Regions from separate parts of the Caldicellulosiruptor morganii genome, predicted to be linked through region 1. Evidence: riboswitches for the same ligand, from Rfam matches in the RefSeq annotation. Region 1 holds a riboswitch; the other holds the start of a gene.
The links. Region 1 has a riboswitch for S-adenosylmethionine ahead of OTK00_RS07935 (O-acetylhomoserine aminocarboxypropyltransferase/cysteine synthase family protein). Riboswitches for the same ligand answer to the same signal wherever they lie in the genome.

Region 1 (3,418 bases):
GAGAAGAAGAAGATGATGAAAGACCACGAACGTTTGTGTATTACAAGAAAAAGGATGTAAAACCCCTGACTGTCAGAAAAGAAAATGGAGTTTATGTTGTGGAAGGTACAGTTGTAGAGAAGGTTGCAAGGAACATAGTTTTAAATGACCATGACTCATTCAGGTATTTTCAAAATTTCTTGAACAGGCTTGGAGTTTTTGACAGGTTAAGAGAGATGGGGATTCAGGATGGAGATATTGTGAGGATACTTGATGTTGAGTTTGAGTATTATGAATAAGTTTTAGATTAATCATAAAAATGGATATAGACAGAGAGGGAAAAATGAGGTAAAATAAATCACAAACAAAAAAAATCTTATAAAGGTTTGGAGGTCATCTTTTCTGATATGGAGTGCATCAATTGTGGGAACTGCAAGGTAGGAAGTACAACGTATTTTTGCTTTAAGGAAAATGGGTTTGTGGTAGATATGTCAAAGCAAAAGGTGGTTGAGAAGGTGAGAAGCGGCTGGAAAAAGGGGGATCCGGAGTACGAAAAGCAGCGGCGAAAGTCTCGAAAAGAAGTGGAAGTATAAGGTTAAAAGCGTCGGCAGAAAGGAGCTTGCCTTTCTGCCGTTTTAGTTTTGTGGGGAGGGAGAAAGGTGCTTACATCCAGACAAAGAGCAAAGCTAAGAGCAATGGCAAATACCCTTGATGCAATTGTTCACATCGGCAAGGAAGGCATTACCGAAAATGTGCTGAGACAAATAGATGAGGCATTGTCCAAAAGAGAACTTGTTAAAATTTCTATTGAGAAGAATTGCGAAATACAGCCCAAAGAGGCAATAGAAATGGTTTGCAGGAGTCTGAATGCTGAGCCTGTACAGGTAATCGGCAGAAAGATTGTGATTTACAGAAGGGCAGAAGAAAATCCAAGAATTCAGATTTAAAAAGTAGGGTATTGACGCTTATATTTTTAAATGGTATAATCAAGTCAAAAAATTAAATATCTCAAAATTACTTCTTATCAAGAGTGGCGGAGGGACTGGCCCAATGAAGCCCGGCAACCGGAAAAAGGAAAGTTTAATCCTTTTTCTTGGTGCCAATTCCAGCAGGTATTTTTTAGAATACCTGGCAGATAAGAAGTAAGAAGATTTTGAAAAAGTCTTCTTGTAGCTTATCTGCAGGAAGACTATTTTTTTATCTTTTTGCTTAAAGTACATTAAAAATTTTATGGAAGGAGAAAGAAGGAAATGGATGAAAGAAAGTTTGGTTTTGACACTTTACAGCTTCATGCAGGACAGTTTATTGACAGCCAGACAAAATCAAGAGCTGTTCCAATTTACCAGACAACCTCATATGTCTTTGATACGCCCGAAGAAGCAGCTGACCTGTTTGCTCTCAAAAAAGCTGGAAACATCTACACACGAATAGGAAATCCGACAACCGAAGTTCTGGAAAAGAGAATAGCTGCCCTTGATGGTGGTGTTGGAGCTGTTGCAACATCTTCAGGACAGGCTGCAATTACCTATGCGATTTTGAACATCGCAAGAAGCGGTGACGAAATTGTGGCTGCTTCAACCTTATATGGTGGGACATATACTTTGTTTGCTCACACTTTGAGAAAGCTCGGGATTAAAGTAGTATTTGTAAATCCAGATTATCCGGAGGAATTTGAAAAGGCTATAACAGAAAGGACAAAAGCCATTTTTGTTGAGACCCTTGGCAATCCCAACATAAATATTCCTGATTTTGAAGCCATTGCAGAGATTGCACACAAAAACCGAATTCCTTTTATTGTGGATAACACATTTGCAACTCCTTATCTGTTCAAACCAATTGAACATGGAGCTGACATTGTTGTATATTCTATGACAAAGTTTCTGGGCGGGCACGGTACATCAATTGCAGGTGCGGTTGTCGACTCCGGAAAGTTTGAATGGAACGAAAAATTCCCTGACCTGACAGAACCGGACCCGAGTTATCACGGGCTTGTCTATACAAAAGAGTTCGGCAATGCAGCATATATAACAAAGCTGAGACTTACACTGCTCAGAGATATAGGTGCATGCATATCACCGTTTAATTCATTTTTAATTTTACTTGGAATTGAAACACTTTCACTCAGAATGCAAAAGCATGTTGACAATGCAATGAAACTGGCAAAGTATTTAAGTGAACATCCAAAAGTAGAGTGGGTGAACTACCCGGCCTTAGAGGGTAACAAATACTATGACCTTTACAGGAAATACATGCCCAAAGGTCCGGGTGCTATATTTACATTTGGACCCAGAGGTGGTTATGATGCAGCAAAAAAAATAATTAATAATGTCAGGCTGTTTTCACACTTAGCAAATGTTGGAGACGCAAAGTCGCTTATTATTCATCCTGCGTCAACCACACATCAGCAGCTTACAGAAGAAGAACAGAGGCAGGCAGGCGTTTTGCCCGAGATGATAAGACTTTCTGTCGGTATTGAAGATATTGAGGATTTAATATATGATATTGAGAGTGCACTAAAGAAAGTGTAAAATAATTTTTAAGTTGAACTTATAGAGTAGCGATGAAAGATTGCTCCTTAAATAAAGGTTTTACTGATTATGTATGGGGCAATCTTTCATTTTATAATTTTTTGGTGGGGGTAAAAAAGTTGGAAAAATTTGAGTTTTGGGAAGAGGGCTACAAAAAGTTTGTAAAATTTGCGCACAACAAAGACTTTGTGCTGGAAAGTGGCAAGAGATTTGGACCAATAACAGTTGCATATGAGACATATGGTGAGATTAACAAAGAAAAAAATAACATAATTTTGATTACTCATGCCCTGACAGGTGACTCTCATGTTGCAAGACATTCAGAAGATGACCCAAAACCGGGCTGGTGGGACAAGTTTGTGGGACCGGGCAAAATGTTTGACACAAACAAATACTTTATTGTCTGCTCAAATGTTCTTGGTGGCTGTCAGGGGACAACAGGACCATCTTCAATTGACCCTGAAACCGGGAAGCCTTATGGGGCAAGGTTTCCTATTATAACCATAAAAGACATGGTAAATGTTCAGAAAAAACTTATGGAGGCGCTTGGGATAGATCATATCCTCTGTGTTGTTGGTGGGTCAATGGGGGGTATGCAAGCTTTAGAGTGGGCTGTGAGCTACCCGGATTTTATGGATGGAGTGATAAATATTGCATCGCCGCTGAAACTCAATGCCCAGTCTATTGCCTTTAATGAGGTTATGAGAAGAGCTATTATGGCAGACCCTAACTGGAACGGTGGAGATTACTATGACAAAACAGGTCCTGCTCAAGGTCTTTCTATAGCAAGAATGCTTGGCATGATAACTTATCAGTCAGACAAATTAATGGATAGAAAGTTCAATCGGAGAATGAAAGACCCTGTTGAGAGCTTTTTTGAATCCTTCAATACCGAGTTTGAGGTGGAGAGC
Region 2 (3,418 bases), 1.0 Mb from region 1:
AAAAAAGAATTGAACTGAGATAATAATTGAAATTACCGTTGTAATTTGCAGCTTTATTATCAAACCACATAATGGTAAAGACAATCAGTGCAACCATAGGTACTGTAAAAATGCTGCTTATAAGATATGCTATTTTTTCCCTCATAAAGCCTTCCCCCAAAAAGTTTAATTTCTTCCTTGAGTTAATTATACACCAAATCTCTATAAAAAGGCAAAAATAAATCCCCTTTTGCAGCCAATAAAAGCAAAAGGGGATACAAATAGCAACTCTTTTTTATCTTCTTTTGGCTGGTGTTTTTCTGGTCCTCCCCATGTTCAGAGCACCCATAACAAAACCCAGAACCGGACCAAAGATTATTAAATACAGCTGATACTTTGAAATGTTGATACTCTTTTTTAACACAATGGATACCACAATCAAAACAAGCGAAATAACAAGTGAAGCTACAAATGCAGCTACTTTTTTTCTGGTGGTGCTAACTTCAGCAGCTTCATATCCACACAGGGCTATTCCCACAAACATTGAAAATATTGCAAGATACTGTGCAATTTTATCCTGTACTGAAAAATACATTACAAATACAGATATCACAAGAATTAAAAAACAAATCAAAAACAGAGATTTTACACCTATCCACACATATTGAGAAAGACTTGCATCTTCAGTCTTCCTGTTCATAATAATCTGACAATCTTTTTAAAAGAAGCTCTATTAAACATTATTAAAGCTCATAAAAAGTTAGAACAATGCATTCTCTCCTCTTATATATTTTGAGCTTCTTTTAGAATTATATCCACCTTGTCAGTTCTCTCCCATGGCAGGTCCAAATCTTCTCTGCCAAAGTGACCGTATGCAGCAACCTTTTTGTAAATAGGTCTTCTCAAGTCAAGGTCCCTGATTATTGCAGCAGGTCTTAAGTCAAATACCCTCTTTACAATCTCTGCAATCTTTTCATCATCAATCCTGCCTGTTCCAAATGTATCCACTCTGATTGAAAGAGGTCTTGCAACACCTATTGCATATGAAATTTGTACCTCACACTTTTTAGCAAGCCCTGCAACAACAATATTTTTTGCAACATATCTTGCCGCATATGTTGCCGACCTGTCAACCTTTGTTGGATCTTTACCTGAAAATGCACCACCACCGTGGCGTGCATACCCACCGTATGTGTCAACGATAATCTTTCTTCCGGTAAGACCGGAATCACCCTGAGGTCCACCAATTACAAACCTTCCTGTTGGGTTTACAAATATCTTTGTATTTTTATCAAGCATCCCTTCAGGAATAACAGGTTTTATAACATGCTCAATCACATCTGCCTCTATTTGAGAATGTGTAACTTCAGGGCTGTGCTGAGTCGAAACAACAATTGTATCAACCCTTACAGGTCTGTCATCCTCGTACTCAACTGTGACCTGAGTTTTTCCATCGGGGCGCAGATATGTCAAAATCCCCTCTTTTCTAACATATGCAAGCCTTCTTGCAAGCTTGTGAGCAAGGTATATTGGCATTGGCATCAAAACTGGAGTTTCATCACACGCAAACCCAAACATCATCCCCTGGTCGCCTGCACCAATTGCCTCTATTTCATCATCTGTCATCTCACCAAGCTTTGCTTCAAGTGCCCTGTCAACACCCATTGCAATATCAGGTGACTGCTCATCAATTGATGTTATCACCGCACATGTGTCGGCGTCAAAGCCGTACTTTGCGCGTGTATAACCTATTTCTCTAATTGTATCACGGGCTATCTTTGGGATGTCCACATAACATTTTGTTGTTATCTCACCCATAACCAAAACAAGCCCTGTTGTTACTGCAACCTCACATGCAACTCTTGCATAAGGGTCTTTTTCCAAAATAGCATCTAAAACAGCGTCTGAAATCTGGTCACAAATCTTGTCCGGATGACCTTCTGTTACAGACTCTGATGTAAATAGCTTTCTCATTTGTTCTTTTACCTCCTTTTAGATAAAATAGAAACTCATGTAATAAAAATCTCACATATAAAATTTAAAGCCCCTTCTGAAAAGAAGAGGCAAAACTTTCTTTTACAAAAGTTTTATCCTCATCTCTCAGAAAGCTTAAAGTCTATAAACTTTTTAAGCTTTCTGACGGAGTTGGCACCATTGCAAAGCTTCAAAAAAAGCTCTGCCGGTTGCCGGGTTTCATCGGGCCTTTTTCCCTCCACCTCTCTTGATAAGGATAACCTTATCACATTTTTGTTATTCAATTTTCAAATTTGCCTCAATTATATTAACAAAACAAACTGGCATTGTCAATAAAATTATTTATGCAACTTCTTAAAGCTCATTCCCCAATAATCTTCACAAGCACTCTTTTCTTTCTTTTGCCATCAAACTCACCGTAGAAGATTTGCTCCCACGGACCCAAATCAAGCCTGCCGTTTGTGATTGCAACAACAACTTCTCTTCCCATGATTGTCCTTTTCAGGTGAGCATCAGCATTGTCCTCACCAACATTGTGGTGATACTGAGAGTATGGTTTTTCAGGAGCAAGCTTTTCAAGCCACATTTCAAAGTCGCGAAGAAGTCCTTCCTCATCATCATTTATGAATACACTTGCAGTTATGTGCATAGCATTGCATAAAAGCAGTCCTTCTTTGATTCCACTCTCATCAACACATTTTTGAAGCGTATCTGTTATATTAACAAATCCGCGCCTTGCCGGAATCTCAAACCAGAGTTCCTTTCTATATGATTTCATCCTTACCAAATCACCCCGCTAAATTTGGATTGTTTTTGTCCTTGACAGTTTTTTAAAAATATTTTAATAATTTTTCTGTAATGATTCAACAGAAAATGTGGTATATTTCAATGTATAGAGAAATAGATTGTGGGGGGATTTGACATGAAGAAAGTCTTTGCAAAAAAGGATATATTTACACGTTACAGTGGAAATCCAATAATCACTGTATATGATATACCATATTCAGCAAATGCAGTTTTCAATGCAGGCGCTATCAAATACAAAAATGAGTACCTGCTTCTTTTGAGGGTTGAAGACAGGCAGGGAAAATCACACCTTACCGTTGCAAAAAGCGCCGATGGAAAAACCAACTGGAAGATTGAAAAATCGCCCCTGATATACCCCCAGCCAACAGTATTTATCTACGAAGAGTTTGGCTGTGAAGACCCCAGAATAACATACATTCCCGAGGATGATTATTATTACATCACATACACTGCGTACTCCCGTTATGGTCCTGCTGTTGCCCTTGCACGAACCAAAAATTTCAAGAAAGTTGAAAAATTGGGGTTAATCTATCCTCCGAATAACAAAGATGCTGTCCTGTTTCCTGAAAAGATAAATGGAAGGTATGCAATGCTGCACCGTCCTGTTGCAGGTGACATTGAACACATCTGGATTGCATACTCATCAGACCTTCTTCAC

Region 2: it holds a riboswitch for S-adenosylmethionine, as region 1 does, so the genes downstream of both, metK (methionine adenosyltransferase) here and OTK00_RS07935 (O-acetylhomoserine aminocarboxypropyltransferase/cysteine synthase family protein) in region 1, are expected to answer to the same signal.

What each region holds. Positions count from the first base shown of each region.
Region 1 is NZ_CP113865.1:1,590,843-1,594,260, reverse strand. Features, by position in the region: gene obgE (GTPase ObgE) at 1-278, shown strand, start outside; gene OTK00_RS07945 (hypothetical protein) at 387-572, shown strand; gene yhbY (ribosome assembly RNA-binding protein YhbY) at 639-926, shown strand; SAM riboswitch class I at 998-1,121, shown strand; gene OTK00_RS07935 (O-acetylhomoserine aminocarboxypropyltransferase/cysteine synthase family protein) at 1,230-2,507, shown strand; gene metX (homoserine O-acetyltransferase MetX) at 2,627-3,418, shown strand, end outside.
Region 2 is NZ_CP113865.1:569,049-572,466, reverse strand. Features, by position in the region: gene OTK00_RS02700 (hypothetical protein) at 1-145, opposite strand, end outside; gene OTK00_RS02695 (DUF3792 family protein) at 275-679, opposite strand; gene metK (methionine adenosyltransferase) at 763-1,953, opposite strand; SAM riboswitch class I at 2,070-2,210, opposite strand; gene OTK00_RS02685 (secondary thiamine-phosphate synthase enzyme YjbQ) at 2,315-2,731, opposite strand; gene OTK00_RS02680 (glycoside hydrolase family 130 protein) at 2,876-3,418, shown strand, end outside.